2 regions of the Pannonibacter tanglangensis genome follow, and region 2 is predicted to be linked to the other one. Evidence: predicted binding sites of a transcription regulator. Region 2 holds the regulator's gene; the other holds the start of a gene.
What was found. The regulator LexA, encoded in region 2, represses DNA repair genes until DNA is damaged. The targets are predictions, from matches to a motif close to TGTTCNNNNTGTGTTCNG.

Region 1: GWI72_RS17490 (YifB family Mg chelatase-like AAA ATPase) is a predicted target of LexA. The motif match lies at 5,555-5,572, and genes of this name have one in related genera.

The regions. Positions count from the first base shown of each region.
Region 1 is NZ_JAABLQ010000003.1:105,231-112,332, reverse strand. Features, by position in the region: gene GWI72_RS17515 (penicillin-binding protein activator) at 1-962, opposite strand, end outside; gene rsmI (16S rRNA (cytidine(1402)-2'-O)-methyltransferase) at 1,139-2,089, shown strand; gene GWI72_RS17505 (YraN family protein) at 2,086-2,508, shown strand; gene gshB (glutathione synthase) at 3,493-4,437, shown strand; gene GWI72_RS17495 (cyclase family protein) at 4,507-5,328, opposite strand; gene GWI72_RS17490 (YifB family Mg chelatase-like AAA ATPase) at 5,626-7,102, shown strand, end outside.
Region 2 is NZ_JAABLQ010000001.1:1,480,927-1,488,028, reverse strand. Features, by position in the region: gene gltX (glutamate--tRNA ligase) at 1-110, opposite strand, end outside; gene GWI72_RS06730 (ComEC/Rec2 family competence protein) at 318-3,674, shown strand; gene lexA (transcriptional repressor LexA) at 3,897-4,616, opposite strand; gene GWI72_RS06720 (PaaX family transcriptional regulator C-terminal domain-containing protein) at 4,815-5,750, shown strand; gene pcaF (3-oxoadipyl-CoA thiolase) at 6,509-7,102, shown strand, end outside.

The DNA.
Region 1 (7,102 bases), on a different contig from region 2:
GCTCCGGCCATGACCGGGTTGCCCGTCACCTGCGCCGCGTCCCACTGGCCACTGCCCAGAACCTTGACGTTGCCGAGGTTGACGCCCTGGGTGATCAGCGTCTGCATGACGAAGGGCGCGACGCTGGCCGCCGGCACGAACAGCGTGTCGGCCTGTGGCAGCAGCGTGCCGATGGCCTGGGTCTTGGCGGCAAGATCCGACGTGTCCGAGCCTGAGACCTTGTAGCGCTGCACGCCGACGATGCGGCCGCCGACACGGCCCACTTCCTGGCGGAACGCGGCTTCCGCCACCGAGCCATAGGCATCATCCGGCAACAGGGCGACGAAGGACTTGCGGTTCTGCTTGCTGGCAAAGTCGACGATGCGTCTGACATCGCCCGCCGGCAGGAAGGACAGGAGGTAGACGCCCGGTCCGGCGACCGAAGTGTCGGTGGAGAAGGCAACGATGGGCACGCCCGAGGTCCGCGCCACGCTGGCTGCTCCCGCCACGGCCGGAGCGAACACCGGACCGAGGATCAGCTCGGCGCCTTCGGCGATCGCTGCCTGCGCGGCCGCGCGCCCGCCCTCGGCGGTGCCGGCCGTGTCCTTCACCAGAAGCTGGATGTCCGAGCCCTGGAAGTCCTTGAGCGCCAGTTCGGCGGAGTTGCGGAACGTGTTGGCGATCGCCGTCGCCGATCCGCCCGCGGTCAGCGGCAGCAGCAACCCGATGCGCACCGTTCCGGTGCCGATGGTCTGTCCGGTGACGGCCGGGGTGGAGGGGGTCGCCGGCAGGCTCTGCAGGCCTTCGGGGGCGGTGCCCATGGTCGAGCCCATGCACCCGGCCAGCAGCCCGGCGGCGGTCAGCATGCCCGCGACCCGCAGCATCCTGCGGCGCAGCCCGGCAAACCGGGCGGCGCGCGCGCCGGTCACGCCGGCGGCAAAGCCGGCAAATGGGGCAGTGGCGGCAACTTTTGCGTTTTCCACTCGGGCCTCCTCGCATCCGCGCTCAAAAACCATTACGAATTCAGAACGTTCCTGTCCAGCCGCGTGAACACCGTGCCGCCTGCCGCGGCACGATTTGCGCAATGCGTCTCCCGGGCCAGGAAGTCCAGTCCGTCCGGCCTTCTCCGGCCGGCAGATGCGAAGGAAAGAGCAGATCCATGACGGACCACGGGGCTGAGACCGGCGCCGGCCGCCGCTATTTCATCGGCCAGCATGCCTATGCCGCACCGGCCCAGGACAGCGCGCTCTACATCGTTTCCACGCCCATCGGCAATCTCGGCGACATTACCCTGCGCGCGCTGGAAACGCTGGCGGCTGCAGATGTCGTTGCCTGCGAGGACACCCGCGTCACCGCCACCCTGATGCAGCGCTTCGGCCTCAAGGCGCCGCTCCTGCCCTATCACGAGCACAATGCCGAGCGGCAGCGTCCGCGCCTGCTCGCAGCCCTCGCCGAAGGCCAGGTCGTGGCGCTGGTCTCGGATGCCGGCACCCCGCTCGTGTCCGATCCCGGCTACCGGCTGGTGCGGGACGTGCTGGCCGCCGGGCATCGCGTGGTGCCCATTCCGGGCGCCTCCGCCCCGCTGGCCGGACTGGTCGCCTCGGGTCTGCCCACGGACACGCTGCTCTTTGCCGGCTTCCTGCCGCAGAAGGCCGGCGCGCGTCTGCGGCGGCTGTCCGAGCTGGCGCCGATGCCGGCCACGCTGGCCTTCTTTGAATCGCCCCATCGCCTGGCTGCGTCACTGGCCGCCATGGCCGAGGCCCTCGGTCCGCGGGAGGCCGTCGTCGCCCGCGAGCTGACCAAGCGCTTCGAGACGTTCCAGCGCGGGACCCTGGCGGAGCTGGCCGCCTTCTATGCCGACAACCCGCCAAAGGGCGAAATCGTCGTGCTTGTGGGTCCGCCGGCCCCGCAGGCGCCGGCAGAGGACGCCGACGATGTCGAGGCGCTCCTGCGCGACGCGCTCGCCCGTCAGCCCGTGGCGGCTGCCGCCAAGGAGATTGCCCGCCGAACCGGCCGGGACCGGACCGAAATCTACCGCCTTGCCCTTGCGCTGAAGGCGGAGGCCGGCGAGAGTGACGCAGTCCCCGGCATGGATGCGCCCGACACGTGACCAGCACGCCCTCTGCCCTGCCCCCGACCCGTGGCCAGCGGCGCGACCAGCGCCGTGACCGGCGTCGCGCCTACCGGCTGGGGCTCGGGGCCGAGAGCCTGGCGGCGCTGCTGCTGCGGCTCAAGGGCTGGCGCATCCTGGCCCGCCGTTTCCGCTCCGGCGCCGGCGAGGTGGACCTGATCGCCCGGCGCGGCGAGGTTCTTGCCTTCATCGAGGTCAAGGCCCGCGGCACGCGCAGCGCCGCGCTCGAGGCCGTCACCGCGACCGCGCGTGGCCGCATCATCCGCGCCGCCCGCATCTTTCTCGTCCAGAACCCGGACCAGGCCGACACGGTCCAGCGCTTCGACCTTGTCCTCGTGTTGCCCTGGCGCTGGCCGGAGCATGTCGTCGACGCCTTCCAGGCCACCCACGACCTCTGATCCGGCTCCGGACCAAGGCCCGCGCGGTCGCCCGCCCACCTTGCCCGTGTTCGCCGGCAGGGCGTTTCCGGCCGGTTCCGGGCGGTTCCGGGCGATGTCGAGCGGTGCCAGCCGGTGCCAGGCAGGCTCAGGTGCGGCCCCTGGTTGTCCCTGCAAGCAGGTGCAGTGGCGACCCGCGAGGAGCCGGATCCGGGAGCTCCCCGTTCTGGCGTTGTCCAGGCCGCGACAGGCGGCCGTACCGGCGCGCTGAGCGGGCGCACCACCGGCACCACCCGCCTGACCGCCGCCGGGCGCGGTCAGGCCTGTCGTTGATCCCCCTCTTCCCCGTCCTGCCCTGCGCCGGCCTGCCCTGCGCGGGCACGCCCTGCGCGATCCGCAGTCTGCCCAATCCAGCACCTGCTCAACCCGCCGCCTGTTCAACCCGCCGCCTGCTCCAGACCGCTGCCTGTTCCAGCCGGCTACCTGCCCAAACCGCCGCCTCCGTGCCCGGTCGCGCTTCGTCCGCCGGCCTGCCCGTGGCGTTGCCCGGTTGAGCGCTCCGTTCAGTGCCCGGTTGACCGGCCCTGTCTCATGCCGGCCTGTGTTCCACCTCTCGTTCCAGCCCCGTTCAGGTCTCGCGCCGGCGTCCGGTTCACGCCGCGGGCCGCTCCTGCAGTCTGGCCCGGATGACCGGTCTCCAAGGCTCCTCCCTCGGCCCCTCCCTTGACCAGTCCCTCGACCAGTTCCTCGGCCGGCACGTCACCTGCTCCCTTCTGAAGCTTGTCGCCCGGCTTGCCATCCGTCCGCGGCCCGGGTCCTGAGCCGGCCCGCAACCCTGGCGGCAGGCGGGCCGCCGTCGTCCCGCCTGTGGGCCCCCGGACCGGTCTTCAGACGGCCAGCGACAGCGGCATCGTCATTCTGGACAAGCCGGTCCAGAAATCCCATATCATGTCCTCCTACCCGATCCGCGCCGGCAAGTTCCGGCGCCCCTTCCGGAGAGTTGGCATGTCGCTCAAGGTCGCGGTCCAGATGGACCACATCTCGTCCATCAACATCGTGGGCGACAGCGCCTTCGCGCTGATGCTGGAGGCTCAGGCGCGCGGCCATGCGCTTTATCACTACACGCCGGACCGGCTTGCGCTGCGCGACGGCAAGGTCTTTGCCGCGCTGGAGCCGGTGACCGTCCGGGACGAGAAGGGCAACCACTTCACTCTCGGTACGCCCGAGCGCTGGGACCTGTCGCAGATCGACGTGATCCTGATGCGGCAGGATCCGCCTTTCGACATGGCCTATGTGGCGGCGACCCATCTTCTGGAAAAGATCCATCCGCAGACACTGGTCGTCAACAATCCGGCCGAGGTGCGCAACGCCCCGGAAAAGCTCTTCGTCACCGAGTTCGCCGACCTGATGCCCCCGACGCTGATCACCCGCGACCGGGCCGAGATCGATGCCTTCCGGGCCGAGCATGGCGACATCGTCATGAAGCCGCTGTTCGGCCATGGAGGCGCGGCGGTGTTCCGCATCACCGAGGACGACCTGAACTATGGCTCGCTTTATGACTTCTTCGCGGTCACCTTCCGCGAGCCCTGGGTGATCCAGCGCTTCCTGCCCAACGTCAAGCATGGCGACAAGCGCATCCTGCTGGTCGACGGCGAGTTTGCCGGCGCCGTCAACCGTGTCCCTGCCCCCGGCGACCTTCGCTCCAACATGGTGCGCGGCGGTTCGCCGGCCGAATCCGATCTCAGCGACCGCGAGCGCGAGATCTGCGCCCGGATCGGCCCGGCCCTGAAAGCCAGGGGCCTGCTCCTTGTCGGCATCGACGTCATCGATGGCAACCTGACCGAGATCAACGTCACCGCTCCGACCGGCATCCGCGCCGTCAAGCGCCTCGGCGGTCCCGACATCGCCGTCCGGGTCTGGGACGTCATCGAAGCCCGCCGGCGCGGCTAGCCAGGGCCGCGATCCCGGCAACGGTAAGCGGTACAACCGGCCACCCGCCTCACCGGCATCCGGTGTCGGTCACACCAGGGCCAGCACCCGGGCCGGTCCTCCCGTTCCGCCCTTGTGTTTCGGCGCGCCGACGACGAGCGTCGCGCCGGTCGGCGGCAGCTGCTCCAGATTGGCGATGCACTCGATGCCCCACCGGTTGCTCGGCAGCCACTTGTAATGTGTGGCGAAGTCCGGCGAGGCGCCGAAGTCGAGGGACAGGGTGTCGACCGCAATGCCGACGACCTTGGCCTCCTCGATGAGCATCGCCGCCGCCTCCACATGAAACCCCGGGAAATGCATCCCGCCCTTGTCGTCGGGATTGCGGAACTTCGGGCTGGCAACATGCTTGTCCCACCCTGACAGCATCGCCACGCAGGCTCCCTCCGGGATCGGGCCGTGGGCCGCGATCCAGGCCTTCAGGTCGTCCGGGGTCAGCTGGGTGTCAGGGTTCTCCACCGCCCGCGCCCGGATGTCGACGACCGCAAGCGGCGCAACCAGATTGCCGACCGGGATCTCGGCCACGGACTGGCCATCTGCGGAAAAATGTAGCGGTGCATCCACATGAGTGCCGGTATGTTCGTTCACCCGCAACTCGTAAAGGTTGAACTTATCCTTCGCATAGTCGAAGAGCTTGGTCGCAAAGAACTGCTGCTGACCGAAGAATGTCGGGAAGCTCTCGCTCAGCTCGTGGGTCAGGTCGCTGACCTTGGTCGGAATCGCCGCCATGGCCGGAATTGCGCCGCTTGTCGCCGTTACGGCAGCGGCAACACTTGCGCCAGCAGCGAGCCGGAACATGTCGCGGCGCGACAGCATTCGCGACTTCACGGCAGACATCACACAGGCATCACACATGGCAGGCTCCCCCGTTTGACCGCGTCGTGTCGGCCCGGGACCGGCTCCCGGCGCAACGCGGGTTCACCCCCGTGTCGCCACGATGGTTCGGGCCGTGACGCTGCAGCACAGGCCAGGCGCGAGGAGGGACACGGGTTTCGATGGTCCGGCGCTGTCTTCCGCAACGGCCGGCGACCATCATGCTGCGCCGGATCGGCGGGAACCGCAAGAGGGCCGAGCGAATTTATGTTCTCTTTACGTTCTTGACTCTCCGAAAGGTTGTCGTATCGTCAGTCTCGACTTTTTCGGGAGGTTGGCATGGTCAGTCGCGTAACGACAGTGGCTTTTCAGGGCGTCGAGGCGCTGCCGGTCGATGTCCAGGTCATGGTCGGGGCGGGGGCGGTTGCCTTCACCATCGTCGGCCTGCCTGACAAGGCGGTCGGGGAGAGCCGGGAACGCGTGCGGGCTGCGCTCCTGGCCTCCGGACTGGCGCTGCCGGCCAAGCGCGTGACGGTCAATCTCGCGCCGGCCGACCTGCCGAAGGAAGGCTCCCACTACGACCTGCCGATCGCGCTCGGCATCATGGCCGCGATCGGCGCGATCCCGGGCGACATGCTGCAGGATTACGTCGTGCTGGGAGAACTCGGGCTCGACGGCCGCCTGGCTCCGGTGGCCGGTGTCCTGCCGGCCGCGATCGGAGCCAACGCGCTCGACAAGGGGCTTATCTGCCCGGCGGACTGTGGCCCGGAAGCAGCCTGGGCCGACGCGGACATGGCCATCCTTGCCCCGCGTTCCCTGATCCAGCTGGCCAATCACTTCAAGGGCACGCAGGTGCTGTCCCGCCCGGCACCGAAGCTGCGCGGGCTCGCCACTGACCTGCCCGATCTTGCCGACGTGAAGGGACAGGAAAGCGCCAAGCGCGCGCTGGAGATCGCGGCCGCCGGCGGCCACAACCTGCTGATGGTGGGCCCGCCCGGAGCCGGCAAGTCGATGCTGGCCAGTCGTCTGCCCTCCCTGCTGCCGCCGCTCGCCCCGCGGGAGTTGCTGGAGGTGTCGATGATCGCCTCGCTCGCAGGCGAGCTGGGGGATGGCCGCCTCACCGACCGTCGCCCCTTCCGCGCGCCGCATCACTCTGCCTCCATGGCGGCGCTCGTCGGCGGCGGACTTCGCGCCAGGCCGGGAGAAGCCTCCCTGGCCCATCACGGTGTCCTGTTCCTCGACGAGCTGCCGGAGTTCCATCCGCAGGTGCTGGACAGTCTGCGGCAGCCGCTCGAGACCGGCGAGACGGTCATTGCCCGGGCCAATCACCGGGTGACTTATCCCGCCCGGATCCAGCTGGTTGCGGCGATGAACCCTTGCCGCTGTGGCCATGCGGGCGAGCCGGGGCATGTCTGCCGGCGCGGACCACGCTGCGCGGCCGAGTATCAGTCCCGCATATCCGGCCCGTTCCTTGACCGGATCGACCTGCGCATCGAGGTGCCGGCCGTGACGGCGGCCGATCTTCTCGCGCCGGGCACATCCGAAGGCTCGGCCAGTGTCGGGGCCCGTGTTGCCGTGGCGCGGGAAGTGCAGCGGCGTCGCTACGAGGCGCTGGGGCTTGGCAGCCGCACGAATGCGCAGCTGCCGGCAGGCCTGGTCGATGAGGTCTGCCGTCTGGATCCGGCAGGGCGAAGCTTTCTGACCGACGCGGCCAACTCGCTCGCGCTGAGCGCCCGCGGCTACCACCGCGTGCTGAAACTCGGCCGCACGCTGGCGGATCTTGACGGCCTCGGATCCGTCACCCGCCTGCATCTGG
Region 2 (7,102 bases):
CCGCCCGTGTGCTTGGCATAGAGCCAGTTGAACAGCGCGGTGCGGGCGCCGCCGATGTGGAGGTAGCCGGTGGGCGAGGGGGCAAAGCGGGTGACGATCTGGTCGGCCATGGTCTTGGGAGTCGTTCTCTGTCAAGGTGGGGCAAGGGCCGCTGGCCCGTCGCGCAACTGTCGCGGTGTTTAGCACAGGCGCGCGGACGGGCAAACGGCCGCATGCGCCGGCCGGACCGGGGCAGGGGACAGGGCCCGACGCGGACCTGCACCCGGGTCCCGCCCGCAACGGCACCAGCGGAAAGGGAGCCCGGTCCGCGGGCATCCATGCGTCAGGGCGAGGAGACAGCCCCGGAAGACGGTCGCGCGGATGACGCCCCGCAGCCCTCGCACGCCCCCGCCGGGTCATTGCGGTCACGGGCCCGCGCCGCCGCCGGGGCCTGGCCGCCGGCACGGGCGCTGCGCATCTGGTGGAACCCGCGCCGCCCGTCGCCGGATGCCCGCGCCGCTCCGCCGGCCGCGCGACGCTCGGCGGAAGACCATCGGCTGCTGCACGTTGCCTTTGCCTTTGCCGCCGGCGTCGGCCTCTATTTCAGCCTGCCGCAGGAACCGGCGCCTGGCGTCCTTCTCGGGCTCGCCGGAGCGCTCGCGGCCTGGATCGCCCATCGGCATCTCGGCGGCCGGACGAGTGTGCCGCTGCTGCTGCTTGCCGCGCTGGCCTGCGGCCTTGCGGCCGGGGCACTGCGCACGGCAACGGTGGCCGCACCGGTCCTGCAGACGGCCCGCAGCACGACCCTGACCGGGACGGTGCTCTCGCTTACGCCCACCGCGAGCGGCAGCCAGCTCGTTCTCGCGGTGGAGACGGCGGACGGGCTCGGCCGGCAGACGCCGCCCGCCCGGGTCCGTCTGAGCCAGCGCGGCAGCCAGGGCGAGGGGCTCCTGCCGGGCGACCGGCTGCGGCTCTCGGCCCGCCTGCTGCCGCCCTCCGGTCCGGTCCGTCCCGGCAGCTACGACTTTGCCTTTGCGGCCTTCTACCAGGGCATCGGGGCGACCGGCTTTGCCTTCGGCACGCCCGAACGGCTGCAGCCGCGCGCCGACAGCCGGGTGCTCGACGCGCTTGCCGCGGTCGACCGCCTGCGCCACGCCGTTGCCCGCGAGGCGGAGGCCGTGCTGGGACCGGGCGACGCCAGCGCCATCGTCGCCGCCCTCCTCGTCGGGCTGCGCGGACACATCTCGGAGGCCGCCGATGCCGACCTGCGGGAGGCCGGCCTGTCGCATGTGCTCTCGATCTCCGGCCTGCACATGGTGCTGTTTGCCGGCGGCATGTACTGGGTGGTGCTGGCCGGACTGGCGCTGGTCCCGGGCTTCGCGCTGCGCCTGCCGCTGCACCGGATCGCGGCTGGCGCAGCCCTCCTGGCGGCGACCTGCTACCTGTTCCTCTCCGGGGCGAGCGTTCCGACCCAGCGGTCCTACCTGATGATCGCGCTTGTCTTCATCGGCCTGATGACCGGCCGGCGGGGGCTCAGCCTGCGCAGTGTCGCCCTGGCGGCCCTTGTTCTGCTGGCCTGGCGGCCGGAGGATCTGTTCTCGCCCGGCTTCCAGATGTCCTTTGCTGCCGTCATCTGCCTGATCGCCGCCTATGACGACCACGGCCGGCATCGCCGGGCGAGCCGGGACCGGCGCAAGGCACGCCGGCCGGCCGGTCCTCTTGCCGCAGTGCTCGGCGGGCTCTGGCTGTGGCTTGCCGGCCTTACGGCCACCTCGCTCATTGCCGGCCTCGCGACCGGGGTCATCGGGGCCTATCATTTCGACCGGTTGTCGCCCTATGGCCTTGTCGGCAACCTGCTCGCCATGCCGGCCGTGTCGCTTCTGGTGATGCCGGCCGGGGTCGCGGCCTTCCTGCTGCAGCCTCTCGGCCTTGCCGCACCGGCGCTGCATGTCATGGGCGAGGGCATCGGGATCATGCTCTCGGCCGCCCGCTTCACCGCAGGTCTGAGCGACACGGACGGCGTCATCGGAGCGCTTCCCGCCGGAGCGGCGCTGGCGCTCACGGGGGCCGTGTTCTGGGGCTTCCTGGCCGAGGGCCGCTGGCGGCTCCTCGCCGCAGTGCCGACCGTGGCCGGACTGGTGCTGTGGGCCGCGCATCGCCCGCCCGATCTCTACATCGGCGAACGGGGCACCCAGGTGGCGGCGCGCGATGCCGACGGGGTGTTGCGGGTCAATGGCGGCCGCATCGGGTTTGCCGCCGAAGTCTGGCTGACCGGAGAGGGCATTGCGGACCGGCATTTCTCAGCCCACAGGCCTGTCCCGGCGCAAACGCGCTGCGACCCGCTCGGCTGCGTCATCGACGCCCACTCACCCGGGCAGAGCCGACCCGCTCCGACCGGCAGTGCGCGCCCCGACGCCCCGACACGCGCCCCGGCCAGCATCTCGACCAGTATCCCGGCGAGCGCCCCCGTCATCGCTGCGGCCAGCGCCCCCCTCGGCGAACCGGCCCGGCTTTCGGTCAAGGCCCCAATCGGCGCCCCAATCAGCGTCCCAGTCAGCGCAAAAGCCGAACTCCCCGTCGGCGCGCCGGCCCGCGCGCCGGCCACCCGAGCCGCACCGGTCAGCGCGGCTGACCCGGAGGCTGGCTCAAGGCTGGACGCGGACCCTATGAATCCCCTCGGCCCGGGCGCTGACCGAGGCTCCGGACCTCGTCCCTCTCCGGGCGTCCAGACTGGCAGCCACGCTGCCCACCCCACTGACCTCCAGACTGACCTCCTGGCTGGCCTGCTGGCTGACCGCCAGACGGCCCTCCAGGCTGACCTCGTGGCTGGCCCCCGTTCTGGAAACCATCCGGGCCTTCGCTCTGGCCCCGCCGGTGCTGGCCCTTCCGGTGCTGGCCCGGACCAAGAGGCAGGCCAGGATCAAGGAGCAGGTCAGGATGAAAGAGCAGGCCAGGATGAAGGAGCAGGCCGGGGCCCGGACAGCGATCAGCCCGACGCCCCGCCGCTTCGCATTGCGCTGAGCCGCAAGCTTGAGGCGCTGGAAAGCGACTGTGCCCGCGCCGACATTCTCGTCACGGCACTGACCGCACCGCCCGGATGCGCTGCGCCGCTGATCTTCGATGCGTCGCGCCGCGACCTCGGTGTCGTGGCGATCTGGCTCGCGGACGACGCGGCTCTGCCCGACGCCAATCAGACGGGAGGGGAGCAGGCCAGCAGTGCCCCGGCCCAAACAGACCTTACCCAAACTGCCCTGGCCCAAACCGACCCGGCTCAAACCGACCCGGCGCAAACGCACCCGGCCCAAACTGCGCCAATGCAAACGGACCCGCGACAGACGGATCCGGCCCAGCCTGGCCCCGGCCGGACCGATCCGGGCCGCAGCCAGCCTCTCGGCCATGACCCTGCCAGACCTGAACTTGCCAGACCTCAACTTATGAGACCTGAACTTGTGAGACCTGACCCTTCGAGACCTGACGTCACCAGGTTGGCGACACTCAGGATCGAACGCATCGCCTACAGCCGCCCGCCGGGACACCGCCCCTGGCAGTTGCCCGTGGGACGGGGAGGCCCGCTCCCGTCGGCTCCCACTTTGCCTGATCCCGCTCTGCCTGATACCAGTCCACCTGATACCAGTCCACCTGATCCCGCTCCGCCGGACCCAGACGGCGATCCCGGCGCCGCCCCGGCCCCCTGAGACAACCGGCAGGCACCGGCAGCCTCCGCCGCAGTCACACCTGTCGCCGGCACACCTGCCGCTGCCACACCTGTTGCCGCCAAACCTGCCACGGCCAGACCAGCGGCCGCCGGGGCCGTCATCTGGTCCCGACTGCAACAGGCCCGATCCCGGACCGTAAAGGCATGCGCGCCCTGCGCCAGATGGCAAAGGCCAGTCGGCAAACGGGGTATGTGCGGCGCGTCAGTACTGCCGGAACAGCGCGACCAGCTTGCCCTGCACGCGCACGCGGCCGGGACCGAAGATCCGGGTCTCGTAGGCCGGATTGGCCGCCTCCAGCGCGATGGAGGCTCCCTTCTTGCGCAGGCGCTTCAGGGTCGCTTCCTCGTCATCGACCAGGGCCACGACGATGTCGCCGCTCTCGGCCGAATCCGTGCGCCGGATCAGCACCGTGTCGCCATCGAGGATGCCGGCCTCGATCATGGAATCGCCGCGCACCTCGAGTGCGAAGTGCTCGCCGCGTCCGATCAGGTCCTGCGGCACGGAAATGGTGTGGCTGTGGGTCTGGATCGCCTCGATCGGCACGCCCGCGGCAATCCGGCCCATCACCGGGATGGTGCTGATACCGGCCGGCATCTCGGGCTCGGCCGCGCGCGGCGGTGGCGGCGTCTGCGCCTTGCCGAGCGAGCCCTCGATCACGGAGGGCGCGAAGCCCTTGCCGCGCGGCGCGGCAAGGCCGGGCGTCATGGAGTCCGGCAGGCGCACCACCTCCATGGCCCGCGCCCGGTTGGGCAGGCGCCGGATGAAGCCGCGCTCCTCGAGGGCGGTGATGAGGCGATGGATGCCCGACTTCGACCGGAGGTCGAGCGCGTCCTTCATCTCGTCGAAGGAGGGCGGCACGCCGGTCTCTTTCAGCCTCTCGTGGATGAACATGAGCAGTTCATGTTGCTTGCGGGTCAGCATGGCGAATCCTCTCGGGTCGCGTCGGTACAAATCATGAACGCAGGTTACCTGTTCACACTGTGTTCCACAAGTCTTAAGGTGAGGTTAGCGGGATGTTCCGGCGGGCGAGGTCATGGACGCACGGCCTCCGGCCCGGTAGGAAGGGGCAGTTGTCGCCCGGGCGTCCCGACGGGACGCCGCCAGATGGATGAGCCGCGCATGCCAGACCAGTCCGCCACCGACGAAGCGGGGGAGCGCGCCGCGCCCCGGACGGGCGGCGCCGCCGATGCGGTTGCCGCGCTTGTCGATGCGTTTGCCGCCCGCCGCCCGTTGCGGGCCGGGGCCTTCATCGTCACGCTCTATGGCGATGTGGTCGTCCCCCGGGGCGGCTCCCTGTGGGTCGGGCATGTGATCGAGGCCTGTGCCCGCGTCGGCATCAGCGAGACGCTGGTGCGCACCGCCGCGTCGCGGCTGGTGGCTGCCGGCAGGCTGGAAGGCACGCGGGTTGGGCGGCTTGGCTATTACGGCCTGACTGCGGCGGCACATGAGGAGTTTGCCGCGGCGGCCGACCGGCTCTATGCCCTGCCGCGCGATGGTTCGGGACCTGCCACCTTCACCCTGGCCCTGCAGGCCGGGTCGGCAGCCGGGGAGCCACCGGACCGGGCAAGCGGCTTCGTGCCGCTGGCGCCGGGGGTGGCCCTGGCGGCGGGGCATCGACCGGTTCCCGCCGGCTGGGCCGGGCTCACGGCCGCCTCCGACGACCTGCAGGGGCATGACAGCCTGCGTGCGGCGGTGCGGCAGGTCTGGGCCCTGGACGATCTCGAGGCGGGCTATGCCGCCTTCATCGACCGGTTCAGCCGCCTTTCGGACCTGCTGGCGGCCGGTGACCGGCTCGCGGATGGGCTGACGGCCCTGTCGGCCCGGCTGCTCCTCGTCCACGGCTTTCGCGCGCTGGCCCTGAGGGACCCGGACCTGCCGCCCGCGGCCTTGCCGCAGGACTGGGCGGGCGACCGGGCGCGGCGGCTCTTCGCCCGCCTCTATCTCGCGCTGAGCCCGGCTGCGGATGCGCAGGTGTCGAGCTTCACCGGGCTCGAGGGGGCGCTCGAGGCGGTGACCCCCGGGGTGCGGGCGCGGCACGCCCGTCTGGGCGGCTGACGCCCCAGCTTTTGAATGGCAGGCCTCTCAATGGCCGGCCTCTCGATGCCTGGTCGCCCAAGTCCCAGCCTTGCACGACCCGGCCTTGCACGACCCTGACGGCCCGGTTCCGTTCGGGTGTGGCCGGGGTCGGTTCTGGCGGAATCGAGACGGCGCGCCGGTTGCCGGGAAGACCTTGACGCACAGCGAGGCGAGGCAAGGCCAGACCCGGGCACACCGGAACGGCGGCCCTGCAGGCAATTCTCGCCCGCGCGGCCCGCACCGGAAGCCGGCAGAATGGCAGCCGGGCAAGCGGCAGCCGCGACAAGACGAGCCGGAACAATGGCAGCCGTGACATTTGTAGCCGTGACATTTGTAGCCGCGACGTTTGCAGCCGCGACAAAGGCGGGTGCGGATGGCAGATCGGGGATTGTGCGGGGGAGGGCACAGGCAGCCCCGCCGGGCGCAAGGGGTCGCTCGAGCGGGACTGCCTGTTCGGGAGGTTTCTGACCAGGGAAACCTGTCCTAGAAATGGGGTCGGCGCGCCCCCGTTCAAGACCGACAGCCTCATTCCTTCGGTGGATCCGCTGCGTCATCCGGCGTCGGCTCACCGCAACGTGTCACAGAAAATCAAAAAAAACCTATTGCAGTGTGATGAAACTCTGCATATGGTGACCGTGCGGTCGATGAATTGAGGGTGAGGCTCAGCTCTCGAACGCCAGCTGGTCTGAACAGGCCCGCGTGACAGTTTCTGGGGACGCTTCTGAGGGAGGAAGTGGATGTCCGACGCCTTTGTCTGCGACGCAGTCCGCACGCCGATCGGCCGCTATGGCGGGGCGCTGTCGTCCGTCCGCGCCGACGATCTGGCCGCCGCGCCGCTGGCCGCGCTCGTGTCCCGCCACCCGGGTCTCGACTGGAGTGCGGTCGAGGACATCATCTTTGGCTGTGCCAACCAGGCCGGCGAGGACAATCGCAATGTCGCCCGCATGGCGGGGCTGCTGGCCGGGCTGCCCGTTTCGGTTCCCGGCACCACGGTCAACCGCCTCTGCGGCTCGGGCATGGATGCGGTCGGCATGGCCGCGCGGGGCATCCGGGCTGGCGACTATGACTTCGTGCTGGCGGGCGGCGTCGAGAGCATGTCGCGGGCGCCCTTCGTCATGCCGAAGGCCGACACGGCCTTTTCCCGCAGTTCTGCAGTTTACGACACCACCATCGGCTGGCGCTTCGTCAACCCGAAGATGAAGGCTGCCTTCGGCATCGACTCCATGCCGGAAACGGCGGACAATGTTGCGGCGGATTTTGGCGTATCCCGCGCGGATCAGGACGCCTTTGCAGCCCGCAGCCAGGCCCGCTGGGCCACTGCGCAGGAGCAG